4 regions of the Pseudoalteromonas sp. SWYJZ12 genome follow, and region 2 is predicted to be linked to each of the others. Evidence: predicted binding sites of a transcription regulator. Region 2 holds the regulator's gene; each other region holds the start of a gene.
The links. Region 2 encodes sigma-54, which starts transcription at its own class of promoters, with help from an activator protein. Its sites were predicted from a motif close to GTTGGCACGNNNNTNGNNT; they were not measured.

Region 1: the regulator sigma-54 is predicted to act here: its motif matches at 6,135-6,153, upstream of glnA (glutamate--ammonia ligase).
Region 3: the regulator sigma-54 is predicted to act here: its motif matches at 2,469-2,487, upstream of I6F42_RS07815 (BON domain-containing protein).
Region 4: the regulator sigma-54 is predicted to act here: its motif matches at 3,116-3,134, upstream of flgJ (flagellar assembly peptidoglycan hydrolase FlgJ).

Annotation. Positions count from the first base shown of each region.
Region 1 covers NZ_JADYXH010000018.1:34,167-42,556, forward strand. Annotated here, with positions in the region: gene I6F42_RS16080 (hypothetical protein) at 1-274, shown strand, start outside; gene I6F42_RS16085 (hypothetical protein) at 330-995, shown strand; gene I6F42_RS16090 (cyclic nucleotide-binding domain-containing protein) at 997-1,455, opposite strand; gene ntrC (nitrogen regulation protein NR(I)) at 1,485-2,870, opposite strand; gene glnL (nitrogen regulation protein NR(II)) at 2,885-3,955, opposite strand; gene I6F42_RS16105 (DUF4124 domain-containing protein) at 4,038-4,559, opposite strand; gene glnA (glutamate--ammonia ligase) at 4,673-6,079, opposite strand; gene typA (translational GTPase TypA) at 6,587-8,390, shown strand, end outside.
Region 2 covers NZ_JADYXH010000005.1:87,725-96,114, reverse strand. Annotated here, with positions in the region: gene I6F42_RS08410 (KpsF/GutQ family sugar-phosphate isomerase) at 1-710, shown strand, start outside; gene kdsC (3-deoxy-manno-octulosonate-8-phosphatase KdsC) at 711-1,262, shown strand; gene lptC (LPS export ABC transporter periplasmic protein LptC) at 1,259-1,813, shown strand; gene lptA (lipopolysaccharide transport periplasmic protein LptA) at 1,803-2,348, shown strand; gene lptB (LPS export ABC transporter ATP-binding protein) at 2,345-3,070, shown strand; gene I6F42_RS08385 (RNA polymerase factor sigma-54) at 3,140-4,639, shown strand; gene hpf (ribosome hibernation promoting factor) at 4,665-4,952, shown strand; gene ptsN (PTS IIA-like nitrogen regulatory protein PtsN) at 4,957-5,409, shown strand; gene rapZ (RNase adapter RapZ) at 5,428-6,273, shown strand; gene I6F42_RS08365 (HPr family phosphocarrier protein) at 6,316-6,588, shown strand; gene mgtE (magnesium transporter) at 6,719-8,077, shown strand; gene I6F42_RS08355 (protein disulfide oxidoreductase) at 8,134-8,390, shown strand, end outside.
Region 3 covers NZ_JADYXH010000004.1:292,556-300,945, reverse strand. Annotated here, with positions in the region: gene I6F42_RS07830 (DUF4153 domain-containing protein) at 1-226, opposite strand, end outside; gene I6F42_RS07825 (tRNA1(Val) (adenine(37)-N6)-methyltransferase) at 288-986, opposite strand; gene srmB (ATP-dependent RNA helicase SrmB) at 1,062-2,288, shown strand; gene I6F42_RS07815 (BON domain-containing protein) at 2,561-2,881, shown strand; gene I6F42_RS07810 (hypothetical protein) at 2,975-3,658, opposite strand; gene I6F42_RS07805 (mechanosensitive ion channel family protein) at 3,897-4,853, opposite strand; gene yaaA (peroxide stress protein YaaA) at 4,975-5,754, opposite strand; gene tal (transaldolase) at 5,980-6,930, shown strand; gene I6F42_RS07790 (DUF3545 family protein) at 7,154-7,342, shown strand; gene ung (uracil-DNA glycosylase) at 7,450-8,112, opposite strand; gene I6F42_RS07780 (cobalamin-binding protein) at 8,109-8,390, opposite strand, start outside.
Region 4 covers NZ_JADYXH010000006.1:191,659-200,048, forward strand. Annotated here, with positions in the region: gene I6F42_RS09990 (flagellar basal body rod protein FlgF) at 1-388, shown strand, start outside; gene flgG (flagellar basal-body rod protein FlgG) at 410-1,198, shown strand; gene flgH (flagellar basal body L-ring protein FlgH) at 1,215-1,898, shown strand; gene I6F42_RS10005 (flagellar basal body P-ring protein FlgI) at 1,910-3,004, shown strand; gene flgJ (flagellar assembly peptidoglycan hydrolase FlgJ) at 3,171-4,187, shown strand; gene flgK (flagellar hook-associated protein FlgK) at 4,189-6,282, shown strand; gene flgL (flagellar hook-associated protein FlgL) at 6,285-7,559, shown strand; gene I6F42_RS20330 (flagellin) at 7,881-8,390, shown strand, end outside.

The DNA.
Region 1 (8,390 bases), on a different contig from region 2:
AGCAATGAAAAAAGAGCTAATGGGATTAGACAATTCAGGTATGTTAACTGCTGACGATGTTAGAGAGCACCTTGCTAATTCTGTAAAAAAGCAAGCTGATCAAGATGAACGCGGTTTTTCTGTAATTTCAAAGTTCAATGATACCCATAGCCGTTTAGTTAGTGGTGATGCCACGAGAAAAACAAAACTCGAGTTTGAACGTCATCGTTTATTTAAAGAAGTTTTATATACTCGCAAAAGTGTTGATGCTTGGTTAGATAGCCAAACAAATTAAATTGCTATAAATAGTTACCTTTAATAGACTACAAGCGTAATCAAAAGGGGTAACTATGAAAAATGGAATTTTAATGTGTGTGTTGGCATTACCATTAGCTGCGTGCCAACAACCTACCGTGTATGTATTTAGTGAAAACTTGCAAGATGAACAGAGCAATCAGCTCGATGCTGCGCTAAAAGCACAATCGCTCCCTTATGAATATGTATCGCTGGCAATCCCATCAGAGTTTGGTGAGGCTACATTACTCTTATCAAGTGACAAAATTTACCCAAAAGAGACTGAGCAGTTAGCTACTATTATGCAGGGGCTAGGTTACGAGCCACAAGTTAACTATACAACGCGTTCAAATCATTTTTATGGTGATGGCAATATAGGCTTTTATCTAAAAAATGTAGTGGCGGGTACAACCTTTGTTATGCCTAAAAAGTTACGAACAACTCAATGCAGCGAAGACAAGTACAATGATTTACTCGTCACATTTACAGATAAATATGCTGACTTTACCTTACCCAGTGACGCTGTTGTAAGGTTAGGTTGGGAGTTTTTATACGGTTACGTTGTCATTTATTACAAAAATTATTCGCAAACATACAGTCACTCACAACCACTTATAAATACGCCCTTTGGCGCCAAACCATCCGATACTTACAGGTTTACAGCTCACGTTAATAACTCCAGCTGGCTTGACTGCTCACTACAAATTATTTATATGGACTGAACTAACCGTGAGTTTCTATATGCTCGCTTAGTTTGGCAATGCGCAGACTCATACCTTCTATAATTCGGTCTTTAATTTTTTCGCGGATAACATTAGGCAAATGGGTGAGGGCTTCAGGGGTAATAGCGAGGACTATACTGTCGGTTTTAGCGCGAGCACTGGTGCTGCGTTCTCGGTTATTTATAAAAGCGCCTTCACCTATAAATTCACCGGGCTCAATAGTACCTAGTTCTAGCAAATGATTATGTTTAAATACTAATAACGCGCCGCTAAGTACAATGTACAAACGTTTGTCGTTATCGTATTGCTTAAATAAAAATTGATGCTGGCTTACTAAATACAACAGGCCGAACGACTCCAATAAGACTTGGCGCTCGCTGAGCGTAAATTCTTTAAAAAAGTGCAGCCTGTTTATAATTTCCATTTGTTTGAATAATGGAATATGCTCGATTAGCTTCATCAATAACCAAATGTGTTAAAAGCGTTTAATCAGCTAATATTGCGCTCTTTTAATTTGCGGGTCAACGTGTTGCGCCCCCAACCAATTTTTATAGCAGCATCTTGCTTATGACCAGAGCAATTAGCCAGTGCGGTTTTAATTAAACGAGTTTCTAGCTGGGCTTGAATATCAGGCCAAATATTTTCTTTGCCTTGTTTAAGCTCTTGATTAAGCCATTGCTGAAACGCATCTAGCCAATCACCTTCTTCTTGGGTTGGCGAAGCATCCAGAATCTCCGGCGGTAAGTCTTGCTCGCTTACAAGCTCACCCGGTGCCATAACTGTAAGCCAGCGACAGGTGTTTTCTAATTGACGTACATTGCCTGGCCAATTAAATAAACGTAATTGCTCAGTTGCCTTAGGGCTCAACACTTTGCTTTCTACTTGTAGCTCTTTAGCGCTTTTATGTAAAAAGTGTTGCGATAAGCTTTCTATGTCCTCAGTACGCTCTCGAAGAGCAGGTAAACGTAGGCGCACAACATTAAGACGATGAAATAAATCATCCCTAAACTTGCCCTGTTTAACTAAATCTTCAAGGTTTTGGTGCGTAGCTGCAATAATACGCACATCTACTTTTATACTTTGATGGCCACCAACGCGATAAAACTCACCATCGGCAAGAACGCGTAATAAACGTGTTTGTACATCAAGTGGCATATCACCAATTTCATCTAAAAATAGTGTGCCGCCATTGGCTTGCTCAAAACGGCCTTTACGCACGCTATCGGCGCCCGTAAACGCGCCTTTTTCGTGGCCAAATAACTCTGACTCAACAAGCTCTTTAGGAATGGCTGCCATGTTAAGTGCAATAAATTGATTTTCTTTACGTGGGCTATGGTTGTGCAGGGCGCTGGCGACGAGTTCTTTACCCGTACCAGATTCACCATTTATTAATACGCTCATGCTTGAAGCCGATAGCTTACCTATCGCTCTAAACACCTCTTGCATAGCGGGTGCTTCACCAATTATGTGGGCACTTTTTGGTGGAGCTTGTTTACGCTTAGTTTTTTTAGTGGAATTTGCTCTGCATGCGCTTTCAACTAGGGCAACCGCTTCGTTTAAATCAAACGGCTTAGCTAGGTATTCAAAAGCCCCTTTTTGGAATGCGTTTACAGCTGAGTCTAAATCGGAGTGCGCAGTCATTATAATAACGGGCAGCCCAGGGTTTTGCTCTGCTATAAGCTCAAGCAACGCCATACCATCCATGCCAGGCATTCGTACGTCAGAAACTAAAACAGTAGGTTGGCTAAACTTTAGGGCGCTTAGTACATCTTGCGCATTAGCAAAGCTCTCTGTGTTAAACCCTGCACGGGTTAGTGCTTTTTCAAGTACAAATCGAATAGAAGCATCATCATCTACAAGCCAAACTGTTTTCATGCAAACTCCAAACATTAATCTGCAAAGGGCAGATAGATATTAAATTCAGTATGTCCAGGCCAGCTATCACATTCTATATAGCCATCATGTTGATCTATCAGTGTTTGCGCTATTGAGAGTCCTAACCCAGAGCCACCTTCTTTATTGGTGATCATAGGGTAGAACAGTGTTTCGCGTACACTGGGATCAATACCTGGTCCGTTATCAGATATTTGGATCAACAAGGCTTTTTTAGGTGCTTTACCTGGGCGACGATGCTGATGATTAATGCGGGTTTTTATTGTTATTTCACCGCCATCTACAAGCGCCTGTTGGGCATTTCGAACAATGTTTAATACCACTTGCTGAATTTTGCCTTGATCAATGTATACATCAGGAATACTTGGATCGTAATCTTTAACTAAGCTAATGTTAGAACAATTATCTAACGTACTTAGCCTTGCAACTGATTCAAGTGATTGATGTATATTGCCATACGATTTTTGCGGAAGTTGATTGGGCCCCAAAAGCCTATCTACTAGTTCGCGTAATCGGTCGGCTTGCTCAATGATGAGCTCAGCACATTGATCTCTTTCTTGTTGATCAACCTCATACTGCAATAACTGCGCCGCTCCGCGAATTCCACCTAAAGGATTTTTAATTTCGTGAGCTAACCCTCTAATTAGGTTTCGGGCAGCTTGATATTGATGCATTTGATTAGACGCTTGGTCGTGCTTAATTTCGTCATCGGTTTGGCGCCACTCAAATAAAATATAAAGCGAGCCATTAAACTTAATTTGTCGTGTACTTACGGTTACTTTTGCATGGCGAGAATCGCTAAAAACCACGTCAGCTCTATGCTGCTGGCAATCTACGCCTTCAACTAGTGAGTATTGTTCTATACGCTGTAAATCGATTGAATGGTAGTTAAAAAGGCTATCAAACGGTTGATCTAATAGGCGCTTATTACCAAGGCCAAGCAGCTCGCTGGTACTGGTATTGGCATATACAACGGTGAAGTTTTTATCAAGTAACATGATAGCGGTTGTTTGATTTTGCCAAATGGCATCGAGTAGCTCAGGGCTAAAGTTTTTATTATTAATCATAGCTGCACCATTTTAGTGCGTGGATGTTTGCAAGCAAGTTATATGGTTAAATACACTGCTGCACGTTTAGTAATGCCCCAATTTAGTTACCTGGGTTTAGCCCTTTTCGGTGCATAAAAAATATGCAGGGTTCGCTTGTAGCAATAACTTGGTTTTTACTATTAAAAAGCTTTAATTGTAGTGTGTGCTGACCACGTTCTACATCTCTAATTGCAAAGGTTGAGCTGTCACTGGCTGGGCCGTGTGCTTTACCATCAATAAAAAGTTGTATAGTAAAACCAGTTTCAAAGCGTGGTTTTATTCGGCTAGTTACATAAACAGTGCCGGTATTTTCACGAATAGTCTGGTTATGATCAGGTGAGGAAATAGCAATACTAAAGGCCGCTTGTTGAGGCTGAGGTTGCTCGTCAAAAATGTCAGTATTTGTTGCAGGCATATTAAGATCTTGGCTGGTGAGCTTTACCTCTTGGGCCCCTTTATGAGGGGTGTCTGAGAACACTAATACGCCATTTTTATCTTTCCAAGCGTATATTTTTGTTTCACCGGCATAACCATAATTACTTAATCCTAAAGTAATTAATAGTAATAAAATCTTGTTATTCACTCTGCAGCCCTGCATTTTTATCGGTAACTTAACTTTAGTGGAGATTGACTAATTTTACCATTAAAAAAGCCCGCAAAGCGGGCTTGAGAACACACATATTTTTTACAGCTTAATTAACAGCTGTAGTACATTTCAAACTCAACTGGGTGAGTTGTCATGTTAAGCTTTTCAACTTCTTGAGACTTAAGTGAGATGTAAGCATCGATTAAGTCATCAGTGAATACGCCACCTTGAGTTAAGAATTCACGGTCTGCGCTAAGTGCAGATAGTGCTTCGTCAAGTGATGCTGCAACAGTTGGAATTTCTGCTGCTTCTTCAGCTGGTAAGTCGTATAAATCTTTATCCATAGCATCGCCAGGATGGATCTTGTTTTTGATACCATCAAGGCCAGCCATAAGCATTGCTGAGAAAGCAAGGTATGGGTTAGCAGTTGGATCCGGGAAGCGTACTTCAATACGACGACCTTTTTCAGATGGAACCACTGGGATACGGATTGATGCAGAACGGTTACGTGCAGAGTATGCAAGCATAACGGGTGCTTCAAAACCTGGTACTAAACGTTTGTACGAGTTAGTAGACGCATTTGCGAAAGCGTTAATTGCTTTAGCATGCTTGATGATGCCGCCAATGTAGTAAAGTGCATCTTCAGAAAGACCGCCGTACTTATCGCCAGCAAAAAGGTTAACACCGTCTTTAGCTAAAGACTGGTGACAATGCATACCAGAACCGTTATCACCAACAACTGGCTTAGGCATAAACGTTGCTGTTTTACCGTATAAGTGAGCCATGTTATGGATAACATATTTCATTTCTTGAATTTCATCCGCTTTTAATACCATTGTATTAAAGCGAGTAGCGATTTCGTTTTGACCTGCTGTTGCTACTTCGTGGTGATGTGCTTCTACTACTTGGCCCATTTCTTCTAGAACTAGACACGTAGCTGAACGCCAATCTTGGAAGTCATCAACTGGAGCAACAGGGAAGTAACCGCCTTTAACACCTGGACGGTGACCAGTGTTGCCATCTGCATATTCTTTATCTGAGTTCCAAGCAGCTTGCTTAGAATCAATTTTGTACATAGAACCAGACATATCTGATTTGTATTTAACATCGTCAAATACGAAAAATTCTGGCTCAGGGCCAAATAAAACAGTGTCTGCAATGCCTGTAGAACGCATGTAATCTTCAGCACGCTTAGCAACAGAACGCGGGTCGCGCTCATAGCCTTGTAGTGTAGAAGGCTCTACTACGTCACAACGTAAAATTAATGTCGCTTCTTCAGTGAAAGGGTCTAGTTTGATTGACTCAGGAACTGGCATTAATACCATGTCTGATTCGTTTATGCCTTTCCAGCCTGCAATTGAAGAACCGTCGAACATTTTACCGTCTTCGAAAAAATCTTCATCAACTTGGTGATGAGGAATCGATACATGTTGCTCTTTACCCTTAGTGTCAGTAAAGCGTAAATCAATGAACTTGACGTCATTTTCTTTAATAAAATCTAAAACCGATTGTGACATGTGTCCTCCAACTATTGGGTTTTGTTATTGCTGCATAATTGCTTTGGTATTTACTAAGCTGATTTTGTGCCATTATTGTAACTGGCTGTTTATAAATTAAAAAAATATCATTGCATCAAAATGGAATATATAAATGCACCATGTTGGTGCGTAAATATTCCATTTTAGTGCAAAATTTACAGAGCGTAATTTGTTGTTAATTTAATCAGCTGAAATTAGCATAACCTAAATGTAAAAGAGTAACAAAAAGATCGGAAAAATAGCCAAAAAGACTGTTTTTCAAAAAAATATTGAAATTTAATTCATATAATTGTCATATATAAAACAGATACTTAGTAAAAGTATTGAGAAAGTTTTAAAATATGTATTGGATAAACTTTCATCCATGTCATTAATGAGGGATAATATGCGCCCTTTTAAATCCTATGCTGGGACATCTCGCGAAAGCGTGGATGAGTGCGTAGATCTTGCAGGATCATTGAGAATTTAATTTCTCTGAGTAAATATATGAGCATCGAAAAGTTAAGAAATATAGCGATTATCGCGCACGTTGACCACGGTAAAACAACTCTGGTTGACAAACTACTTGAGCAATCAGGTACATTAGAAACACGCGGCGGTAACGAAGAGCGCGTGATGGACTCAAACGACATTGAGAAAGAACGTGGTATTACCATTTTGGCTAAAAACACAGCCATCTCTTGGAACGACTACCATATCAATATCGTAGATACTCCGGGACACGCCGATTTCGGTGGTGAAGTTGAACGCGTACTTTCGATGGCTGACTCAGTATTATTACTTGTTGATGCTCAAGAAGGTCCAATGCCACAAACGCGTTTCGTTACGCAAAAGGCATTCGCGCAAGGCTTAAAGCCAATCGTAGTTATCAATAAAATTGATAAGCCAGGTTCACGTCCTGATTGGGTTATGGATCAAATCTTTGATTTATTCGACAACCTTGGCGCAACTGACGAACAGTTAGACTTTAAAGTAATCTACGCTTCAGCTATCAACGGCTGGGCAACACTAGATTTAGACGAGCCATCAGACAACATGGAACCTATGTTCAAGATGATCGTTGACGAAGTATCACCACCGGATGCAGATCCTGAAGGTGACTTCCAAATGCAAATTTCTCAACTAGATTACAACTCTTATGTTGGTGTAGTTGGTATTGGTCGTATTAAACGTGGTTCTGTTGCTCCTAACCAACAAGTTACTATTATCAGTGCTGATGGCACTACACGTAATGGTAAAATTGGTGCAGTACAAAGCTACCTAGGTCTTGAACGTATCGAAACTGATAGAGCTTACGCTGGTAACATCGTAACTGTAACAGGTATTGGTGAGCTTAAGATTTCTGATACAGTTTGTTTTCCAGGAAACGTTGAAGCATTACCACCATTAAGTGTTGATGAGCCAACTGTAACAATGACATTCTCTGTAAATAACTCACCTTTCTGTGGTAAAGAAGGTAAGTTTGTAACGTCACGTAATATCCGTGAACGTTTAGACAAAGAATTAGTACACAACGTAGCACTTCGCGTTGAAGATACTGGTAGCCCAGATAGCTTCCGTGTTTCTGGTCGTGGTGAATTACACCTAGGTATCTTAATCGAGAACATGCGTCGTGAAGGTTACGAGCTTTCAGTTTCTCGTCCAGAAGTTATCTTACGTACTGTAGATGGCGTTCTAGAAGAACCGTTTGAAACAGTTACTATTGACTGTCAAGACGAGCATCAGGGTTCTGTTATGGAACAAGTTGGCCTACGTAAAGGTGAACTTACTAACATGACTCCAGATGGCAAAGGCCGTATGCGTTTAGATTTCATGATCCCTAGCCGTGGTTTAATTGGTTTCCAAACTGATTTCATGACGCTTACTTCGGGTTCTGGTCTTATGTACCATACGTTCGATCATTACGGTCCTCACAAAGGTGGCGACATCGGTGTTCGTAAGAACGGCGTAATGATTGCAAACGCAACAGGTAAAGCACTTACTAACGCATTATTCAACTTACAAGAACGCGGCCGTTTATTCATCGGTCACGGTGTTGAAGTATACGAAGGTATGGTTATCGGTATTCATAACCGTGATAACGACCTTACAGTTAACGCCCTTAAAGGCAAGCAGTTAACTAACGTACGTGCATCTGGTACTGATGAAGCGCAAACGCTTTCTCCACACCTTAACTACTCACTTGAGCAAGCGCTTGAGTTCATCGATGATGACGAGCTAGTTGAAGTAACTCCACTAAACATTCGTATTCGTAAGCGTTACCTTACAGAAAACGAACGTAAACGTGCAG
Region 2 (8,390 bases):
TCACTAAAAATGACGTGGTTATGCTTATTTCCAATTCAGGGGAGACCAGCGAAGTTTTAAATATCATTCCGGTTTTAAAACGACTTGGTGCCAAAATGATAGCGATGACTGGCAATACGCAATCAACCATGGCGACCCTTGCTAATGTACATGTGTGTATTAAAGTAGAAAAAGAAGCCTGTTCATTGGGTCTAGCTCCTACATCAAGTACCACTGCAACGCTTGCGATGGGCGATGCCATGGCAGTTGCATTATTAGAAGCTCGCGGGTTTACAGCTGATGACTTCGCGCTATCTCACCCAGGTGGTAGTTTAGGCAAGCGTTTATTACTTACTTTAAAAGATGTTATGCACAGCGGCGCAAATACACCTATTATTAGCGTTTCACAAACAGTTAAAGACGCCCTCATTGAAATGTCTGCTAAAGGTTTAGGTATGACAGCCATTGTTGATGAAAATCAGCAGCTCGTGGGATTATTTACCGATGGCGATTTGCGTCGTATTTTAGAGCAAAGAATTGATATTCATACAACACAAATAGATGTTGTTATGACTAAGTCATGTACTACGGCTACACAAGATATTTTAGCCGCTGAAGCGCTTAACATTATGGAACACAAACGTATAAATGGCTTAATCGTCGTCAATGAGAAAAACCAACCTATTGGCGCATTAAACATGCAAGACCTATTAAAAGCAGGAGTATTATAAATGCAATTTGAAGAACTCTATCAACCGCTGAGCGATGATGCAAAAGCACGCGCTAAAAAAGTAAAGCTACTTATATGCGATATTGATGGTGTATTTTCTGATGGCCGTATTTATCTTGGTAATCAAGGTGAAGAGCTAAAAGCATTTAATACAAAAGATGGTTTTGGCATTAAAGCGCTTATAAACAGTGGCTTTGAAGTGGCTGTAATTACTGGTCGTCTTTCACAAATAGTGCAACAACGTATGAGCAGCTTAACCGTACAGCATATTTATCAAGGCCAAGAAAATAAGCTCATTGCCTATCAAGAATTAAAAGACAAACTCAACCTTAGCGATGAACAAATTGCTTATATCGGTGATGATGGTCCTGACATGCCCGTTATGGAATTAGTCGGCTTTGCTGTTGCAGTAAATGATGCCCATCCACTTATTAAACGTTTATCACACTATGTAACGCAAATGCCTGGCGGCTTTGGTGCAGTAAGAGAGCTCACCGACTTACTTATGCTTGAAAATGGTAAAGCATTGACTACACAAGGCACTAGTTCATGAATGCAGCGCGCATAATATTAAGCGTTTTATTCATTAGCTGTATGGTTTGGCTTTGGTACCCTTATTTTACACAAACAAATATTGTGCCTCAGACTGAGCCTGAAGTTATTGCCAAGCCTGATTACATAGCCATTGAACTCAAACAAACAGCCTATGACGAACAAGGTAAAATTAGCCACAAAGTCACTGCGGCTAAAATGGAGCTATATCAACAATTAGGTTTTACGTTTTTTGAAAAACCTATTTTTACTTTATATAACGAAAAGCAAACGTGGCAAATAAATGCAGACGAAGCAACATTATACGAAGACAAACAATTAATTTTAGAAGGCAATGTGGTTGCCAAAAACTTAACCGATAACGCCATGATAGACAAAATCAATGCTGATAATATTCAGGTAGATATAAAGCTATTAACAATGCGTTCGGAGCAACCCGTTATCATCACTGGACCCAATTTAAAAATCACTGGTAAAGGCCTAGAAGCCGACTTAAAAACCGAAGTGATAAAACTAATTAACCATACGCGAACCATATATTATGACCAATAAAATATTAAAATCACTTATTATTCCTACACTTATACTAGCGTTTAATAGTAGTGCTGCCGAGCAAAACACGCAACCGACTGCAAATCAAATTTCAATAAGCGCCGATAAGCAAGAAGGTCAATTAAAAGCTAATGTCGGGATTTTTGAGAAAAATGTTGAAATTATTCACGGTAATCGCCGTATCACAGCCGACCGCTTAGAAGTACATAAACGCGATGAACTTGGTGATAATAAACAATTATTAATTGCTACAGGTAGCCCTGCGCACTTTGAAGAAAAGCAATCAGATGGCACGACTATGAGCGCCAGTGCTGACGAAGTACGTTATGATGTATCTAAGCGTTTTTTAACGCTTGTTGGTAATGCACAAGTATCGCAAGCGGGACAAAAAATAAATGCTAAAAGCATTACCTACGATATAGAGCAGCAGCTAATCAGTGCCGAAAAAGATGAAAACTCAACTGACCGCGTTCACACAATTTTAGTGCCAATCGAGACTAAAAAAAGTAAAAAAAGCGACAAAGGTCAACCATGAGCACATTAAAAGCAGAGCTATTAGCAAAGAGCTATAAAGGCCGTGAAGTTGTAAAAAACGTCGGCCTTGAAGTCAAAGCTGGCAGTATTGTTGGCTTACTTGGCCCTAACGGCGCAGGTAAAACCACCACGTTTTATATGATAGTAGGACTTGTACCTAGCGACAAAGGTAAAATATCGATAGACGATAACGATATTACTCTTTTACCTATGCATAGTCGTGCTAGATTAGGCATTGGCTACTTACCGCAAGAGTCTTCAATATTCAGAAAGCTGACTGTTTATCAAAACTTAATGGCCATTTTAGAAACGCGCAAAGAGTTAAATAAACAAGCTAGAGAAGACACTCTCGATAAATTATTAGATGAATTTAGCATACAACACATTCGTGATAGCCAAGGTATGGCATTGTCGGGTGGCGAACGTCGTCGTGTGGAAATAGCACGTGCGCTGGCAGCAGATCCTAAATTTATATTACTAGATGAACCATTTGCAGGTGTTGACCCGATTTCGGTATTAGACATAAAGAAAATAATAGAACATCTCAAAAATCGTGGGATTGGTGTATTAATTACCGATCATAACGTAAGAGAAACCCTTGATGTTTGTGAAAAAGCCTACATTGTTTCTCATGGGGAGCTGATTGCATCAGGTACTCCAGAACACGTATTAAATGATAAAACAGTACGCGATGTTTACTTAGGCGAGCAATTTAGGCTGTAACATTTACGCCATGTCTTTAAGCATCTGCTAGTATTAATTATAACAACATAAAAGGATTGTTAGAGATACATGAGGCAATCACTACAGCTGCGCATGGGCCAGCAACTTACAATGACTCCACAGTTGCAACAAGCTATTCGTTTGTTGCAACTCAGTACATTGGATCTCCAGCAAGAAATACAAGAAGCTCTCGACAGCAACCCGCTATTAGAGGTTGAAGAAGCAGACTATTCCGAAGACGCTGCAGGTAAAAACGAGCAAAAAGCAGATACAGATGACATAACTGTTAGCGCATCTGCCGATGATGCTCCAAGCGAATATGAACAAGATAGTGGTGAAGCACTTGCAAAAGACACGCTAAGTGACGACATGGCTATGGATGTTAGTTGGGATGAGTACATGAGTGCCGCCCCAGCAGCATCATCGGGTCCGATGCCTGAAGACGAATCAATATACCAAGGTGCCTCTACTGAAACGCTCCATGAGTATTTAATGTGGCAGTTACAACTAACGCCATTTAGCCCTACAGACGAAGCTATTGCTATTGCTATTGTAGAAGCCGTCGATGATTCAGGTATTTTAACACTAAGCTGCGAAGAGATTTTAGAAAGCTTTAATCAAGAAAACGAAGATGATAACGAAGTCGAACTTGATGAAATTGAAGCTGTATTAAAACGCATCCAACTGTTTGATCCTGTTGGTATTGCTGCACGTAGTTTACAAGAGTGTTTGTGTATTCAGCTTAACCAGTTTGATAAAGAAACACCTTACATTAATGAAACAAAAATGATTTTAACCGAGCATATTGATTTATTAGCTGCTCGTGACTATCGTACATTAATGAAGAAAACTAAGCTCAAAGAAGAAGAGCTTAAAGAAGTAATGACATTAATACATACTCTTAGCCCTAAACCTGCAGATACTATTGTAAGAGAAGAATCTGAGTATGTTATTCCTGATGTGTCAGTTAAAAAAATTAAAGGCCGCTGGGTTGTTGAGTTAAACCCAGATAGCATGCCTAAAATTCGTGTTAATAGCCAATACGCGGCAATGTCTCGCACTGTAAAATCCAGTGGTGACAGCCAGTTTATTCGCTCGCATTTACAAGAAGCTAAATGGTTTATTAAAAGCTTAGAAAGTAGAAACGACACGCTATTAAAAGTAACAAATTGTATTGTTAAGCAACAACAAGGCTTTTTTGAACACGGTCCTGAAGCCATGAAACCAATGGTTTTAAATGATGTTGCTGAAATGGTAGAAATGCACGAATCAACAATTTCGCGCGTAACAACCCAAAAGTATATGCACACACCCCGTGGTATATTTGAGCTTAAATATTTTTTCTCAAGCCATGTAAGCACCGAAAACGGTGGTGAATGTTCATCTACAGCAATCCGTGCGCTTATCCGAAAATTAATCGCAGCAGAAAACTCAGCAAAACCATTGAGTGATAGCAAAATAGCGGATATATTGGCTGAGCAAGGAATTAAAGTAGCGAGACGTACAATCGCAAAATACCGCGAATCTCTGGCTATTCCACCGTCAAATCAACGTAAAAGTTTGATTTAAGACGCAAAAAAAGAGGGTAATGCTTATGCAACTAAACTTAACTGGTCGTCACGTAGAATTAACCGATTCACTAAGAGACTATATTAATACCAAATTTGCGAAGCTAGAAAGACACTCTGATCATATTAATAATGTTCATGTCATTCTCGATGTAGAAAAATTAAATCAAAAAGCAGAAGCCACCATACACGTAAGCGGTGCTGAGCTATTTGCCTCTACAGAACATCAAGATATGTATGCCGCCATTGACTCGTTGATCGACAAGCTCGATCGACAAGTAATTAAACACAAAGAGAAGCTTGCTCGACACTAATATGATGAAATTAAGCTCACTTATATGCCAGGACTGCAGCAAAGCTGCGGTCCTTTTTAATAGCAAAAAAAGAATTTTAGAGTTCATTAGCGAACTTGCTCACGACAAACTTCCGTATTTACCGCAACAAGATATTCTTAATGCTTTAATGAGCAGAGAGAAACTCGGTAGTACAGGTATAGGGCGTGGCATTGCCATTCCTCATGGAAGAATGAGCGGTGCAGAAGAGCCTTTGGCTTTAGTACTCGTTAGCGAAACTCCAATAAATTTTGATGCAATCGATAATCGCCCTGTTGATATTTTCGTCGCACTCATCGTACCAGATGGCGATAACCAGCAGCACTTAAAGACTCTAGCAACCATTGCTGATAAACTAAACAACAAAGATTTTTGTAAACAGTTACGCAGTGCAAAATCAGATACTGAGCTTTACCAAGTTATTGTCAATCAATCATAGTTTTATAAAGGGTGTTAAATGGAGTTAATTATCATAAGCGGCCGTTCTGGTTCTGGAAAGTCGGTTGCTTTACGCGTTGTAGAAGATTTAGGTTATTATTGCGTAGATAATATTCCAGTTAACTTGCTTCCTTCATTAGTTCGCAGTGTGTCTGATAGCTACGATAAAATTGCTGTTAGCATTGATGTGCGTAACATCCCTAAACAACAAGATGAATTTAACGATATTCTTGAATACTTGCCTGGCTTTGCAAAACCTACGTTATTTTATTTAGATAGCGACGATCAAACATTGATCAAACGTTTTTCTGAAACTCGTAGATTACACCCACTATCAATTGACTCGTTGCCTCTTGATTTAGCCATCAAAAAAGAAAAAGAATTACTTGATGTATTAATCACCCGCGCCGACTTTATGATAGACACGACTGATTTGAGTGTTCATCAACTTGCTGAATCTATTCGTGAAAAGATTTTAGGTAAAAAAGATAAGCAACTGATTGTCACGTTTGAATCGTTTGGTTTTAAATACGGTATACCAAAAGAAGCAGATTACGTATTTGATGCACGCTTTTTACCCAATCCACATTGGGAACCTGAATTAAAACCTTTAAATGGGTTAGATCAACCTGTTAAAGATTATTTGGCCAATCACAGCATAGTGCAAAAATTCACATGGCAAATTCAAACATTTGTACAAACATGGTTACCGCACTTAGAGCGAAATAACCGCAGTTATTTAACCATTGCTATTGGGTGTACAGGCGGACAACATCGCTCTGTATATTTAGCGCAAACTATTGGTGAAAGTTTTGCAATGACACATCCCAATGTGAAAATTCGCCATCGCGAACAAGAAAAATAATATAGCTGAATAATCACCTGTTCAGCTTAGGTAGAGTAAGTTATGCATTGTGAAGACACTTTTTTAATAAAAAACAAATTAGGATTGCACGCCAGAGCAGCCACCGTGCTTGCCCAATTGGCAGTGCAGTTTGATGCGACAATTACATTATTTCAAGATGACAAAGAAGCTGCAGGCGATAGCGTACTTGCACTAATGTTACTTGAAAGTAGCCAAGGCAAAGAAGTAAAAGTTGTATGTAAAGGCCCCGATTCTGAGCAAGCTTTACATGCTGTTGGAGAATTAATAGCACAACGTTTTAATGAACAAGAATAAACAGTTATAAAAATAATGCTCGCATTACTAATGCCCCAACTAAAACAGATATATAAAATAAATACGGTTAGTGACGCCAGTTAACTCACCTCTCCCCATAAAGTAATATAAAAATTTATAAAGGACGCCAATGCCTGAAGCTTTTGAACAAGATTACCCACTACAGCAACTAAAACAGGTGACTAAGTCACTCAATAGTGGTCAATTTGTTCAAGTTAGGCGCATGCTCGCAAAAACAGCTCCTTGTGATACCGCATTATTATTAGAATCATCACCACATAAAATTCGCCGACTCCTTTGGCAGTTGGTTGATCCTGATGTGCAAGGTGATGTTCTTGAAGAACTCTCAGAAGATGTTCGTTTAGGCATTATTGCCCAAATGGAACCTAAGCACATTGCAGCCGCAACAGAAGATATGGGCCACGATGACTTAGGTGAAGTATTACGTAGTCTGCCAGACACCGTCTATAAAGACGTTGTTAGCGCGATGGACATTCAAGACCGTGAACGTGCAACACAAGCACTTTCGTATCAAGAGCGTTCTGCTGGCGCGCTAATGAACACCGATACGGTGACCATTCGCCCTGACGTTACGCTTGATGTTGTACTTAGATATATTAGGCTACGTGGCGAGTTACCAGAAGGTACCGATGACTTGTACGTTGTTGATAAGCATAACTGCTTTATAGGCGCTTTATCGCTAAGTACATTATTAACTAACCCGCCAGAAAAAATTGTTCGCGATTTAATGGATGAAGATTGTGAATCAATTCCAATCTCAATGGATGAAAGTGAAGTCGCGCAATTATTTGAACGTCATAATTGGATATCGGCCCCCGTAGTTGATGATAACGATCAGCTCCTTGGTCGTGTCACTATCGATGACATCGTTGACGTAATCCGAGAAGATGCTGAGCATAGTTTATTGGGCTTAGCCGGCCTTGATGATGAAGAAGATACCTTTGCGCCAGTACTAAAAAGCTCTAAAAAACGCTCAGTTTGGTTAGGTGTCAACTTACTAACTGCACTTGCAGCTGCTTTTGTAGCTAGCTTTTTTGAAGGCACTTTAGATGTTTTACCTATTTTAGCTGTACTTAACGGTATTGTCCCTTCTATGGGCGGTGTTGCAGGTAGCCAATCATTAACGCTTGTTATTCGTGGTATTGCGGTAGGTCATATAAATCAAACAAACCAACGTTTCTTGATGATGAAAGAGCTTGCTATTGGCGCGTTAAACGGTGTTTTGTGGTCGTTGTTAATAGCAGGTGTTATTGCCCTATGGCAGTGGGACTTTATGCTTGGTGGCGTACTCGCCTTCGCTATGTTTATGAACTTAGTGGTGGCAGGTGTTGCTGGTGCGAGTATCCCTATTATTCTTAAAAGAATGAATATAGACCCAGCACTTGCAGGGAGTGTGGTGCTAACCACGGTGACAGATATTGTGGGTATATTCGCCTTTTTAGGTACTGCTACTTGGTTGCTGGTTTAAATTAGAAACCTTTGCAAATAACTAAAGTAAAAAACACTTAGGGTAAAGCTGCAACTATGACAACGGATACCAAAAATAAAAAAGACACACCTAACAAAACGCCAAAACAAAAAGGCCTATCAATATTAAAAAGTGTGTTGATATATGGTTTCATATTTTTCGTAATTTATAACGCTGTCAATTGGTGGCGACAACCTGTTATGCCAGCAAATCCTCAATTACAATTAATAGATTATAAAGGGCAAAACATTGATTTAGCAGCAATGAGCCAAGATAAACCAACACTTGTCTATTTTTGGGGAACTTGGTGCCC
Region 3 (8,390 bases), on a different contig from region 2:
AGGAAAAAGGAAGGATTAAAAGCAACGACGTTTTTATATTATTTTTATTAACGGTCATTAGCATTAATAAAGGAAAGCTCATAGAAAATGTAATAAGTGAGACTAACCATGTAGGGCTTGTTGCTGGCCACACATTATTTTCTATACTGCTATACAAAAGGGTAAGAGCAATAGCCTGTAGTACGGCAAGTATAATTATAAAAGATTTTGGTAACTGACTATCCATATCTGTTCTCAACAATAGGTTTTAGTCAGTTTGCGTTATTCGTTCCTATTTTACAATTGCTTCACATTTTCAAATAAAATGCTTTGCATAGGGCTATATAATCAGCAGTGTAGGTATTATCTAAGTTTCTAATACACAGGATTGATGATTCTATATCGCTTTTTACGTAGCTAAATGTCATTAAACTGCGGCTAATATCTTTGTTGGGCGTGGCTTTTACTTGGCAATGAGTATTTAAATAAAGCCCATTTTGAGTAGCAAGCTCAATAAATAATGCGCCTTCAACGCTTGGGAGTATTAAGCTAAAGCGGGAACCACTATGGCTTAAATGTTTAAACGCATTAATTAACTCTTCAAAACTTAGGCCGTCGGTATGGCGTGCGGTATTACGCGCAACATTATCGCCTTTTAAACTGTGATTAAAATACGGTGGATTAGAGATAACCACGTCAAATTTAACTTCACTACTAAAGCTTTGAATAGTTTGGTGCGTAATACTTATAGTTGGCCACGGGCTATTAGCTACATTTTGTAATGCTTGGGTATAGGCGCTTTCGTCAATTTCTACCGCAGTTATATCAAGCTCATTACTGCGCTGCTTACACATTAGTGCTAACAAGCCAGTGCCGGTGCCTATATCAAGTAATGACTTTGCACCGCTTAAATTAGCCCATGCGCCTAGCAAAATGCCATCGGTAGAAACTTTCATTGCACAGTGGTCGTGTTCAACTTTAAATTGTTTAAATACAAAACCAGACATTTTTTCACCTTTTCATTCACCAAGCGCAGCATAGCGCGTATAATCAGGGTAATTGTCCCTTATTTTAGACACTCTATGCAATTTTCTGAATTTGATCTTGATAACAAGCTACTCGATGCCATTAATAAAATGGGCTACGAGACGCCAACCAGCATTCAACAACAAGCTATTCCTGAAGCACTACAGGGGCGCGATATTTTAGCATCTGCGCCTACTGGTACAGGTAAAACAGCGGCATTTTTAATTCCGGCTATTCAGTACTTACTGGATTTCCCACGTCGTGACCCTGGTTTTGCGCGCGTACTCGTTATGACCCCGACTCGTGAGCTGGCTTATCAAATTCATGAACAATGTGAACTGCTAGCTAAACGCACACACCTAAAAATTGGTGTAGTAACAGGCGGTATTAACTACGGCACGCATAAAGAAATTTTTGAAAAAAATAACGATATTTTAATCGCCACACCAGGTCGATTAATGGAATACCTAGAAACCGAAAACTTTCATGCTGAACACGTAGAAATGCTTATTATTGATGAAGCAGATCGCATGTTAGATATGGGTTTCAAAAAAGAAATGAGCCGTATTTGTGACGAAGCTAAAAATCGTCGCCAATGTTTTTTATTCTCAGCAACACTTGAAGGTGACAGCGTAGAAAGGTTTGCTGAAAAAACATTAAACGACCCAGCTCTATTAGAAGCCGAATCGTCACGTAAAGAAAAAGCAAAAATTCACCAATGGGTACATTTAGCCGACGATTATCATCACAAACTTGAATTATTAGTTAATACGCTAAAAAACCCTGACGTAACTAAAGCGATTGTGTTTGTTAAAACTCGCGAACGCTTAGAAACATTGATTGGCGAACTTACAACTAATGATGTAAAAGCAGCGTGGTTACGCGGCGAAATGCCACAAGACAAACGTATGAAAGCCATGGAAAACTTCCATAGTGGCAAAACAAGCATATTAGTTGCTACCGACGTAGCTGCACGTGGTATTGATGTATCTGACATCAGCCACGTTATTAACTTTGATATGCCGCGTACTGCCGACGTATATGTACACCGTATTGGTCGTACTGGCCGTGCTGGTAAAAAAGGGATAGCAATATCGCTAGTTGAAGCACACGATATTGGTATTTTATATAAAGTAGAGCGCTACGTTGAACAAAAATTAAAACGCCGTGTAATTAGAGGTGTTGAGCCACAGCATAAAGAAGCTAAGCCACCAGCTAAAAAGCGTAAAGATCCAGTAAAAATGAAAGCCAAGAAAAAGGCTAAGGTTAAAAAGAAAAAGTAACCTAAAACATTTTTATACTAAGCCGACTTTTGTCGGCTTTTTAATGCAAGCCTTGCAGGCTCTGCTGTTTGTACCTGTTACATATGTAACCCAAGCATGTAACTCATACTCATTTAAATGTAATTTTTGCCCACCTGAATTCCCACTTAATAAAATTCCCTTATATTTCATAGCGTTAATATTGGCACCGAAATTGTAACTACAAAGATAACCTAGCCGATGGAATTTCCATATTGTGGCTGCACTATTCACCGTAATGTAAGGATTAAGTTATGAACCGCTTCAAGTTAACTATCGCTTTAGTATCATTTTGTTGTTTATTTTTATTAGCTTGCGCTACAAATGTAAGTGCAGCAACCAACATGGCCGTAGTAAGCAGTGTAGCCACTCAACCTAACTTACAACAAGCTATCACCAACACCCTACGAACTAATCCTAACTTAGCGTTAAGTGATATTCGTGTGCAGGTAAAAAATGGTGAAGTAGATTTATACGGTGAAGCACAAACTGGTTTTCAGCGCGCACTAGCTCAAAAGTTTTTAGAAAATATGGATGGGGTTAAAATCATTCGCAATAAAATTAGCGTTATTTAATACGCACCACATAAACTTATTTGTATAACTAATTCATAAGCGCGGCTTGTTACTCCAACACAAGCTGCGCTTTTTTATGTTTATTTTTTGTAGTTATTTCAATTTATCTAGTTGTTGAATAACATCACTTAATTTAAAACTACTTTTTTGTGAATTAAAACTTTCAACAAAAACTTCTTTAAAACTGCTTACCGTAGAATCTTCATTTAGCTCAAAAGGAAAACCCTTAAGTTCCTTTGTTTTTGGGTTAAACTTATAAACAAAATTGTCACCACTTAAACCCGCTGAAAAAACGTAATGATGATTATCAACCCATCCTGCCGCGCCATGAAATAGAGCAATATTTATTTTATCGTTTTGAGTATGTACGCCGACTTTAACTACATTATTTTTATTGAATGCGGCTTTTGTTATCTCTTTACTGGGGATAAACCAAAACCCTTTTGTATTACCCACAAACACAGCTAAATATTCATTATCAGGTGACCAAGTGATAACGTTACTTTCATAACTTTTTCTAGGGCATAAAATATCATCTGAGCTGCAAAACTCTCGTAACTTCTCTTTTTCAATATATGCCGCTTTATTTGGTAAGATTAATGTAGAGGTAAGGTTTTTGTTTTTATCGAGAAAAAGTATTTCAGCGATATTGTTATCTATATTTAATTTATAACTCACATCATATTTAGCATTATATTCGTTACCTACTGAAATAAAGCTAATAACTAGGCTTGAAAATAAAATTATTTTTGTAAACCATTTAATCTTTAACTTCATTTGTTTGTAACCCTAATATCTAAAAAAATACACCTTGTATAACCAATAATTGCATAATAAATAGATAAAAGGGAAACTTACCTTATAAAAAATACGTTACAAAATCTGCTGGAGAAAATAATTAATGAATAAAGAAAAGTGACTTGAACTAATTAAAAAGCGCATTTTTACTCTGTAAAAATGCGCTGTTGGTAAGTAACTATTTCCCAATGCTTTTGCCTAATGAGCTTTAACTAAATTACTCACTTTGGCTAGAGTCAGCATCGTCGCTACTGTCTTTATTTGATGACTGCTGGCTTATTTTATCGCTAATCATGGCATCGAGTTTTTCGCCCCCTTTAATGCCAAAGTCGAGCGTACGAATTGGGAATGGAATGCTAATATCAGCTTCATCTAGTGCTTGCTTAACGGCAACTATACCTTTATGGCGTACCGTCATAAAGTCAGGCTCGCCTGGGTATTTAATCCAAAACCATACCAGTAAGTTAATGCTGCTGTCACCAAAACTCTCAGCGTATACTGCGGTTTCGTCTTTGCGTATTACAAAGTCAAATTCGTTAATTTTTTCGACTATAACGTCTTTTGCTTTTTCTATGTCATCGCCGTACGAAATACCTACAGGTACTTCTATACGTCTAATACCTAGCGTGGTGTAATTTTTTAGTACATTTCTAAATAAGACTTTGTTTGGTACAAGTATTAGTTGCCCGTAAAAGCTCTCTATTAGCGTGTTACGTAGGTTTATAGAATGTATCGAACCAAACACATCATCGGTTTCTATTACATCACCTGTTTTAAATGGCTTACGTACACCCATTGCTATACCAGCAATTAGATTTTCGGTCATGTCTTGAAACGCAAAACCAATGGCTAAACCCACAATACCCGCACCAGCAAGTAGCGAAGTAACGGTGCCTTTTAAGCCAACAAAATCGAGCGCTATAAATAAACCTATGCACAACACAATAACTTTAAAAATTGACGCCATTAAGTCGGCAATTTGTTTTGAGTCGAGTGAGCGGCGTAATACGTTTTTCATCAGCTTGCCAGCAAAGCGTGCCAATATTGAAAACACAATTGCGATCAGTATCGCAACTATAAAATTAGGGATATGACTTATTACAACATCAAACCACCCTCCGAGCTTTTCTTCTATTAGTTTTTCGGCTTCGTCAATTGACGGAATGCTGATCATTTTATTTGCACCTATTTAATTAGTGTTCTCATTAATATTAGATGAGATTGCAAATATAACGCCAACATCAAAAAAGCCATGCAATGCATGGCTTTTAAGTTTTTTATTTAAGCTTATAAACCTAATTTTGTTCGTCGCGCATAAATATCGGCTCAAGCTCTTTAACTGTTGCCTCTGGGCTAAAGTAATAACCTGCTACCGTAAACTCTTTAAGTTGGCTTAACTGCGTTACTTTATTTTCGATAATGTAGCGCGCCATCATGCCGCGTGCTTTTTTAGCGTAAAAGCTAATTACTTTGTATTGACCGTTTTTACAGTCTTTAAAGTGTGGGGTAATAATTTGTGCATTAAGCGCTTTTTTATCTACCGCTTTAAAGTATTCGTTTGAAGCAAGGTTAACTAAATATTGTGCATCTTGTGCTTTTAATACGTCGTTTAATTTATTCGCTATTACGCTGCCCCAAAACTCGTATAAGTTTTTGCCACGTGAATTTTCAAGCTTGGTGCCCATTTCAAGACGGTAAGCTTGCATTAAATCAAGTGGTTTTAATAAGCCGTATAAACCCGAAAGGATACGTAAATGGTTTTGTGCGTAATCAAGCTCGCTAGCTTTAAGCGTACTTGCATCTAAACCGCCATATACATCACCATTAAAGGCAAGTGCGGCTTGTTTAGCATTACTTTGTGTAAACGGCTGTGCCCACTCACTAAAGCGTGCTGCGTTAAGCCCAGATAGCTTGTCGCTAATTTTCATTAAACTGCCAATTTGCGCTGGTGTTAGTTCACGGCATACTTTCATGAGCTCTTCGCTGTGCTCTAGTAATTCAGGCTGAGTGAACTTGTCTGTTGCGGGTGGCGTTTCGTAATCAAGATTTTTTGCAGGTGAAATAACAGTGATCATAGTTAGCTATTGACTTGTAATTTATTTAGTGTCAATTTCAACATTAAATGAAACGAAAAGCACGTTTTGTTTAAATAAATCCTCTCTTAATAACCCATGCATTGCCGTTTTTTTATTGATCAGGACATAAGACCTATCAAGCATTGTCACACTGTTGCAGTATGGATTGTATATATTAAGAGTGATTAGATTTTTCTTTTAACTTGCTTGGAATGAGGAAAGCAAATGACTTCAGCTCTACAAAGGCTAAAACAACATTCATCTATCGTAGCCGACACTGGTGATATTGAAGCTATTAAAAAGCATCAACCAGAAGATGCAACTACAAACCCGTCGCTTTTATTAAAAGCGAGCGAGATTGAAGCATATAAGCCTTACCTAGATAAAGCTTGGAGCTACGCAAAAGAAACCGAGCAAGAGCCTGCTAAACAACTTGAACTAGCATGTGATTACTTTGCCGTATTACTAGGTAAAGAAATTAGCGCTATTGTACCTGGTTATATTTCTACTGAAGTAGATGCACGCCTTTCGTTTAATACGCAAGCTACGATTGATAAAGCACATACCCTACTTAGCCTTTACGAAAAAGAAGGTGTAAGCAAAGACAAAATTTTAATTAAAGTAGCGTCTACATGGGAAGGTATTAAAGCCGCTGAGCAGCTAGAAAAAGAAGGGACTAAATGTAACCTTACTTTATTATTTAGCGATGCCCAAGCTCGCGCGTGTGCCGATGCAAACGTATTTCTAATTTCGCCATTTGTTGGCCGTATTTTAGATTGGCACGTTGCTAACGGTATGGAAAAACCAACCGATCCGCTACAAGATCCAGGTGTTCAGTCTGTACGCAGCATTTTTGAATTTTACAAACGCCATGACTACAAAACAGTTGTGATGGGTGCAAGTTTCCGTAATACAGGCGAAATTATTGCACTTACAGGTTGTGACAAGCTAACTATTAGCCCTAATCTTTTAGAAGATTTAGGTAACCTTGAAGGCGCACAAGAATATTTGCTTGAAAGCGATGTTCCACAAGAGCCAAAACCAGAGCCATTAACAGAAGCACAGTTCCGTTGGTTACATAACCAAGATGCTATGGCTACTGAAAAACTAGCTGAAGGTATTCGCTCTTTTGCTGATGCACAAGAACAACTAGAGGCGCGCTTTAAAGCAATGTAATTTGCTATAATCGTGTTTTAAAAACGTCGCAATAGCGGCGTTTTTTTATGCCTAAAATACGCTACCCCTCTATATAATCTTCATATCGACTTCATATAATCCTCTTATAAACCTTCATCAATTAATCACACTTATGTAACATAACTGTCACTTTTTTATTCTATTTTAACTAGGCCTGTGGTATAGGTATTCTTGAGGTCAATAAAATCAATAGGAGAAGTTCATGGATAGCCTAAACGATATATTAGAGATATTAGAAGGACCAGATACAACAAGGAAAACCTCTCAGAAAAATAAAAAAAGAAAATGGCGCGAAATAGAAGCAATAAAAGACAAACAGCGCCTACGTAAAGAACTACAAGAACTAGACTACTTTACAGACAGTATTGCAATTGAAGAGCTCGATTTTTAATTCAATACGCCCCAACTAAACAAAAAGGCTTCCGATATATGGAAGCCTTTTTTAATGCGCTGAAAATAGCTGCATGAGATAAATTTATTATTCGGAGCCCAGGTTATTTACACCTGCCAGTTAATCGGTTTTTCATCTTGGCCTTGTAATAGCTCATTCGTTTTTGAAAAATGCTGACAGCCAAAAAAGCCTCTATGCGCCGAAAGCGGTGATGGGTGCGGCCCTTTTAAAACATAATGGCGAGCGCTATCTATGCCTTTACCTTTTTTTTGTGCATGTGCACCCCATAAAATAAATACCACACCTTCGCAGTGTTTATTAATATGCGCTATTACATTATCGGTAAATTGCTCCCACCCTAAATGCTTATGAGAATGCGCTTGCCCTTGCTCAACGGTCAATACTGTATTGAGTAAAAACACGCCCTGATCTGCCCAGCTTTGCAGGTACCCATGTTCAGGAACAGCAAAACTGCTGATATCGGTAGCTAACTCTTTGTACATATTTTTAAGCGACGGCGGCAGCTTTTTTACATCAGGCAATACCGAAAAACACAAGCCATGCGCTTGCCCTTCTCCGTGGTATGGGTCTTGTCCTAAAATTACAACGCGGATGTCATTTAGTGCTGTGGCATCAAAAGCACTAAATACTTGAGGTTCAGGCGGATAAACAGCAACACCTTCATTGCGGCGATTAGCCACATACTCTAACGTTTCCTGCATGTAAGGTTGCTGTAATTCACTTTCTAAAAATGTAGCCCAATCGCTCATTGTGTACTCTTAATCTGTTTACGTGATGCATCTATTTTATCACACATATCCGCGAGTCCATCTAGCATGCGCGGAGTAAAACGATGTAATAAATCGGCATTTACGCTAATAAATTGATCATTTTTAACAGCGGGCACTTCTGGCCACTTTTGCCAATTAACAACCGGCTGTGGTGTTTTTGATTTTTCATCAGGGATAATAATAACTTGTGGCTTAGTAACAATGACATTTTCGATACTAATTTGCGGGTAATCTGTAACGCTCTGTGCAAATACATT
Region 4 (8,390 bases), on a different contig from region 2:
TCAAGTAATTGGCGAAGGCGGCCCTGTTATTTTACCCGTTCCGGTCGAAAAAATAGGGTTTAGTCAAGATGGCGCTATTCAAGTTCGACCACAAGGCGCACCGGCTAACTTTTTAGAAGAAGTAGATACGCTTAGAGTGGTTGAAGCAAATAGCTCACAGCTCGAAAAAGGTAACGATGGTTTATTTAGGCCAAAAGCCAATGTAACAGTAGATACCTCTGCCAATGTAAAAGTTTTAAGTGGTTCGCTTGAAATGTCGAATGTGAATCCGGTTCACGAAATGGTCGACATGATAAGCCACCAGCGCCAATTTGAATTACAAGTGAAATTAATGAAAACAGCTGAAGAAATTGACGAGCGTCAAGATCAGTTATTACGCATAGTTTAACTTTAAAGTGAGGACACGATTATGAATCCAGCATTGTGGATCAGTAAAACGGGGCTAGACGCTCAACAAACCGATATATCGGTTATTTCAAATAACTTAGCGAATGCGAGTACTGTAGGTTACAAAAAAAGCCGCGCTATATTTGAAGATTTACTTTATCAAAATATTAATCAACCAGGTGGTCGTTCATCGCAAGATACCGAAATGCCGTCGGGCTTAATGTTAGGTGCGGGTGCTAAAGTTGTAGCTAACCAAAAAGAGTTTACGCAAGGCAACATGTTAACCACTGAAAACTCACTAGATTGGATGATTTCTGGCGAAGGTTTCTTTGAAGTACTGCAACCAGATGGCAATATTGCTTACTCGCGCAACGGCCAGTTTACTACCGATGGCGATGGACGAATTGTAACATCGGGCGCAGGTTATGTGATTCAGCCAGAAATGAATGTACCTGATGACGCGCAATCAATTACGGTTTCGCAAGACGGCGAAGTATCTGTGCGTGTTGCAGGCCAAGCCGATAACGTGGTAATTGGTCAGCTTACTATTAGTGATTTTATTAATCCATCGGGTCTTGAGCCAATTGGTCAAAACCTTTATACCGAAACCGCTGTAAGTGGTGCGCCGGTACAAGGTAATCCTGGTGTTGAAGGGTTAGGTAGCATTATTCAAGGCTCACTCGAAACTTCAAACGTAAATGTAACTGAAGAGCTCGTAAATCTAATCGAAACTCAGCGTATTTACGAAATGAACTCAAAAGTAATTTCGGCCGTTGACGAAATGATGAGTTATATCAATCAACAGCTTTAATAGAGTAGGGGGAATTATGCGTAATATTATTTTATTTACAGCGGGCACATTATTTTTAAGTGGCTGTATGTCTACGCAAAATAGTGAAGTAGTGCAGGACGACCCTTACTACGCACCTATGTACCCCGAGCCTATTTTAGAGCCGCTGGTAGCCACAGGTTCATTATTTAATACTCATACATCAAACGACTTATATTCTGATAAAAAAGCGCTACGTACTGGCGATATAATTACGGTTAAACTGCAAGAGTCTACTCAAGCAACAAAAGCCGCTAAAACAGAAACAGACAAAGAAACTGATGCAAGCTTAGACCCAGTGATTGGCTTAGGTGGTCTACCTGTCAATATAGGTGGCGATAGTATTCAGTTTGGTATTGGTAGCGATTCGTCGTTTACGGGCGATTCAAAATCAAACCAGTCAAACAGCTTGGTGGGCGATATTTCGGTTAATGTAATGCGCGTTTTACCTAATGGTAACTTAGTTATACGCGGCGAAAAATGGCTAACACTTAATACCGGCGAAGAGTTTATTCGTTTAGAAGGGCTAGTACGCCCTCAAGACGTAAGCGCCGATAATACGGTTGAATCAAATCGTATTGCTAATGCACGTATTCAATACTCAGGTAAAGGGCAAACGCAAGAAGCGCAAAGTCCTGGTTGGCTTACACGTTTCTTTAGCAGTTCGCTGTTTCCATTTTAGAGGGTAACAACATGAATAGCCTTAAAGCTTTATGTTTAGTTGTGTTATTAGGTTGGCAGTTTACTGCCAGTGCCGAGCGCATAAAAGATGTGTCTATGGTTGAAGGCGTACGCTCTAACCAATTAGTGGGCTATGGCTTAGTGGTTGGCTTACCAGGAACAGGTGAACAAAACAGATATACACAACAAAGCTTTAAAGGCATGTTAAACAGCTTTGGTATTACGCTACCTTCAACTCAAAGTCCTAAAATTAAAAATGTTGCCGCTGTTGCTGTGCATGCAGAATTACCCGCATTTAGAAAACCAGGGCAAAGAATAGATATTACGGTTTCTTCTATTGGTAGTGCAGGCAGCTTACGTGGTGGTACTTTACTACAAACCTTTTTAAAAGGTGTAGACGGTAACGTGTACGCAATTGCACAAGGTAGCTTAATTGTCGGTGGCTTAGGCGCACAAGGCCTTGATGGTAGTAAGGTTGTAATTAACACACCTACAGTTGGTCGTATACCAAATGGCGCAACAGTTGAACGCACTGTAGAAAGCCCATTTATGCAAGGCGATTACATTACCTTCAATCTAAACCGCCCAGACTTTACAACGGCAAAACGCCTAGAAAAAACAATTAATGACCTAGTTGGCCCAAATAGCGCACAAGCAATTGATTCTGTTTCTATCCGTGTTATTGCACCACGCGATGCATCCCAGCGTGTATCGTATTTATCAACACTCGAAAACTTAGAATTTAAACCAGCTGACATGGCCGCTAAAATTATAGTTAACTCGCGCACCGGTACAATTGTCATTGGCAAAAACGTTAAGCTTCAGCCTGCGGCTATAACTCATGGTGGCTTAACAGTAACAATTGCAGAACAACAAAATGTGTCACAACCAAATCCGCTAGCAAACGGTGATACAGTTGTCACGCAGCAAAGTATTATTGATGTAAACCAAGATGACTCGCGCGCCTTTGTATTTAATCCAGGTGTAAGCCTTGACGATTTAGTTCGCGCAATTAACGAAGTAGGCGCAGCGCCTGGTGACTTAATGGCTATTTTAGAAGCACTAAAAGAAGCTGGCGCAATTAACGGACAGTTAGTTGTTATATAAATAACCCAAGCCAATAAATAACGTATTATTTAAGCCCTATATTTTTGAAGTTAGGGCTTTTTATTTACAGCAACTTAAGTTTATTATTTTTATCTTCCTCGTTTTATCGGGAGTGGCTCAATTTTTGCATTTTTAACTACATTATTCATTTTGTGTCAAAAAGCCGATGGAAACTAATCACCTCGATAAACAAAACTTTTTTGATTTAGGCAACTTAGATTCACTTCGTAAAGAAGCCTTAACGAGTGGCGATGCATCAACTGATGCCTCTAAAGCTGCGCTCAAAAAAGCGGCCGCACAATTTGAAGCTATTTTTACGCAGATGTTGCTCAAAGGAATGCGCAAAGCTAACGAAGCATTTGAAGACAAAGACAGTCCATTTAATTCAAGTGGCGTAAAGTTTTTTGAAGAAATGCACGATCAGCAACTTTCTACAGAGCTTTCATCAAATGGCTCGTTAGGCCTTGCCGATTTAATTGTTCAGCAGTTATCGCCTGAGTCTAAAAACTTTATGCCAGGCTCGGTGCTTAGAACAACCAACGATATTTTTAGCGATACCCAAGTCGGATCCGCTCTTCCTCATGAGCAAAAAAATAAGCAACCCGATCTTATCGTTAAGAGTACTAAAGCCGATATTGCTGAGCCTAAAGTCGATACTGCAGAGCCTAAAGCCGATAGCCCAACCTTTAAAAATGCAGAAGAGTTTGTAAGTTCAGTGTGGGAACACGCTAAAACTGCAGCGCAAAAAATTGGTTTAAACCCTGCAGTAATGGTTGCACAAGCGGCACTTGAAACCGGTTGGGGTAAACACATTATTAATAAAAGTGACGGTGGCAGCTCAAATAACTTATTTAATATTAAGTCAGATAAAAGCTGGGAAGGCGATAAAGCAAGCAAAGTAACGCTTGAGTTTGAACAAGGCACACCCGTTAAAAAACAAGCCAGCTTTAGAGCCTACGATTCAATTAAAGATAGCGTGAACGACTTCGTTGATTTTTTAACGCAAAACCCACGCTACCAAGAAGCATTACAAAATACAGCAAAACCAAATGACTTTTTAGATTCATTACAAAAAGCAGGTTATGCAACCGATCCAAATTACGCCAGCAAAATAAAAAAAGTGCTCAATAGTAGCGAGCTAAAAGACATTGCGGCAAACGTGATCCGCCAAGGAGTAGAGTAACATGTCGTTTAATTTATTAAACATTGCCAGTTCTGGGGTTAGAGCAAGCTCGGAGCTACTGCAAACGACAAGTAAAAATATCGCTAATGTAAATACCGTGGGTTACGTACGTGAGCGCACTGAATTTACCACCATGGTTGATAACCAAGTGGGGCGAGGCGAAACATACCGATTACTAAACGAGTTTGCTCAGTCACAGCTAAATCGTGACACCTCTAATAAATCGTTTTTCGATCAATTTGTTACTGAGGCAAATAGAGTTGATACTATTTTTTCTGAAGAGTCGAATAATCTATCGACTGGCATTAACTCTTTATTTAATAACGTGCAAGAAGCGCTAAATCAACCGTCATCTACCGTTGCTCGCTCATTAGTAATGACCGACGCGCAAAGCTTAATTGATCAAATGGATAGGCTTTCGGGCATCGTGCTTGATCAAAAAAGTATAGTAAACGAGCAGCTCGAAATATTTTCAGATGAAGCAAACTCACTCATTCAAAGTATTAGTACGCTAAATCAAGATATTGCAGCAGTAAATGGCACTCGTAATGAAGCTGATGCAAGCTCAACCTACAATGAGCGCGATAAAGCAATACGCGACTTATCAGAGCTAATCGACATTGAAACGCTTGATGGTCCAAATGGCGAAAAACTCGTTTTTATGGGAACAGGCGAAGCGGTTGTTATGCAAAACGGCGCATTTAACTTATTTTCTATGACAGGGGATCCTGATCCTAATTTTAAAGAATTCACGCTTGACGTTAATGGTGGCAAAGCTGTGCCGCTTGAAGTTGATGTAAGTAAGCTTAAAGGAAAAATTGGCGGCTTACTCGCTTTTAGAGATGACATATTAGTCCCTGCTCAAAACCAAATTGGTCAAATGGGCTTAGCGATAGCCGACGCATTTAACGAACAAAACAAATTGGGTATGGATGCAACAGGTCAGCTAGGGGGGAATATTTTTAATATACCTACCGTTGGCGCTTATGCGTATCAAGCGAATACTGGTGATGCTGGTATGACTGCAACTGTAGAGCCCGGTAAAGGCAGTGAACTTCCTGCCAGTGATTTTATTATTACTTATACAGCTAATCCAAATGAAGTGAGTATTCAACCAATAGATAATAAAGGCGAGCCTATTGGCGATGCGGCCATAGCAATTATTCCAGCAAGTAACGTCATAGATGCTGATGCTATACAATCTCCTACATCAGGTGATCCTGATGCAACGCCGCCACAACCGGCTACAGTTGAAGATTCATTTGGCTTAAAACTAGAAATTAATGGTACTGGTAATCCCGGAGATAAATTTCAAATTAAACTTAATTCTGACTCGGCTTCTAGCATCACGCTTGCAACAGGTCGCGGCGAAGATTTAGCATTAGCTTCACCTATTCGTACTGGCAACGATTTAAATAATACAGGTACAGCTACTATCTCAGCCGGTGAAGTTACAAATGTTTCAAAATTTACCAGTGAGCCTCTAGCTTTATCGATACCGCTAAATACAGGACCATTAATACTAACAAAAGCAGCAGAGCCCAACATGTATACTTTAAGTGATGGCACTAATACAACAGGCCAGTTTGAAGTTACTTCAAGTGAAAATATAATAAAGCAAGCTGAAGTTGCTGGAAAGTTAGCAGACCTAACAAGTTTAACTGCACAAGAAGTAGGTTTTGACTTTGATATTGAAGGTACTCCTGCTTTAGGCGATAAATTCACTCTTGAGCTTAATAAAGGCGGCTTTGATGATAACCGTAATGGTTTAAAATTAGCTGATTTACAAAATGGCGAGTTAGTCCGTTTAAATGTAGAAACAACAGCAACGGCCGACAATCATAAAACGTTCAACCAAGCTTATTCAGGGTTAGTGAGTGATATAGGCGTTATAACTGGTCAAGCAATAACAAGCGGTAGTGCGTTTAATGCATTAGCAGAGCAGTCTGAGGCATGGTACGAATCACTATCGGGTGTAAACCTTGATGAAGAGGCCGCAAATTTACTGCGTTTTCAACAATCATATTCAGCATCAGCACAAGTTTTAGCAGCAGCTCAAGAAATTTTTGACACCTTATTAAATGCGGCGAGGTAATTATGCGTTTATCAAATAATTTAATGTACCAAAACAACATAAATAAAATACTCGACAACCAACAAGGTGTTGCCAGCGCTCAAGAGCGAGTAACAACCGGTGAAAAGTATTTAACCACCTCAGAAGCGCCAGCTGCTATTTCGCAAGCTATGTTGTATTCAAATAAAATACAAACTAATGAGCAATACACTAAAAATATTAACCAGCTAAATGGCCGCCTTGAAACTGAAGAAAGCGTATTACAAAGCATCAATAGCAATATTCAACAAGCGCAAGAGCTCACTATTCAAGCTGGTAATGGTGTGTACACTAAAGACGATTTAAAAACGTTTGCATCAGAGCTTAGTGGCATTCAACAAACGTTAGCTAACTTAATGAACACCCGATCAGAAGATGGAAAATTTATATTTTCAGGTTACCAAGACAGCACGCAGCCTTATCAGTTTGATTCTGCAGTGGGTGAATATAGCTATAAAGGCGACCAAGGTCAGCACCAAATTACAATAGCTGAAGGTGTATCAATTAAAGCGAGTGATAACGGCTTTGATACGTTTGAAAAAACAGATGCCAGATTAAATGTACTCGATAATAAAGCAGAAATACCAACAACAACACCTACAAATAATATTACTAAAGGCACTGTTTATGTTGATGGCCAAGCCGAGTTCGATAAGTTCCATCAAGCTCAATACAATGCTGATCCAACGACTCCAGTTTCACCTACAGCAAATACTTTTAGTGTAGTTACAACCGCTGGTGCGACAACAAACGATCCAGATACATATGAAATTTTACAAGATGGCGTGTCGCTTACCCCGCCTCAAACTGGTGAAGTTACAGATGATACAATTGAATTTGCAGGTATGAAAATTCAATTTGAGGGTAGTGCGCCTGGCCAACTCGATTTTAGCCTTGAAAAACCACATAAAGAAAACGTACTCAATACACTGCAATCACTTATTACCGGCCTTAATAATGGCGCACTTGAAGGTGATGATTTTCAAGAAGTGTTAGCCGATGGCTTGGTTCAATTACAAAATGCGAGTGAGCAAGTGGTGTTTACCCAATCAAGTTTAGGCGGACGTATGAATGCACTTGAAAGAGTAAGCGATTCAAACTTAGCGCTCGACATTCAAAATAAAAGTAATCGTTCTAACTTAGTTGAAGTTGATATGGCAGAAGCTATTAGCGAACTCACTAAACAAGAAACGGCACTGCAAGCATCGCAAGCCACGTTTGGCCGTTTAACTAACCTCTCGTTATTCGATTACTTATAAGCAAGTTATAAGCAGATTATAAGTAGATTATAAACAGAAATACTTTGCCGCTTTACCTACTTTAAAGCGGCAATAACTATCTATAAAATCGCGGCAAAAAATTGGCTACAAAACCGCGGCAAAAAAATGTCACTCTTTTCAAATAACCTCACACCTACTTTTTAACTCAATAAAATCCATTTTTTACATTTAAAAACAAAGAGTTAAAATTGATTTAAAGTTGGCACAGTAAATGCTTTTCTTATTGTAAGAAATTATCGAACAGTGGTTCCTGTTAAATCGTGTTGAACCACACTCTGTTTAAACCTAGGAGATGGTAAAATGGCATTAACAGTAAATACTAATGTGTCGTCACTAAACGCACAACGTAATCTAACTAAATCTGGTGAAGGCTTAGCAACGTCAATGGAGCGTTTATCATCAGGTATGCGTATCAATAGCGCAAAAGATGATGCCGCCGGTCTACAAATTTCAAACCGCTTAACATCGCAAATAAATGGCCTAGCCGTTGCGCAACGTAACGCAAACGACGGTATTTCGATGGCACAAACAGCTGAAGGTGCAATGCAAGAATCTACTAATATTTTGCAGCGTATGCGAGAGCTAGCCTTACAGTCTGCCAATGGCTCAAATTCAAGCGAAGACCGTGATGCATTGCAAAAAGAAGTGTCTGCCCTACAAGAAGAGTTAACTCGAATCTCCGACACCACATCGTTCGGTGGCCAGCAATTATTGGATGGCTCATATGGCACTCGAAATTTTCAGGTTGGCGCGAATGCCAATGAAACAATTTCACTTAGTTTAAGTAGTACAGCTGCAGAGCAGATTGGT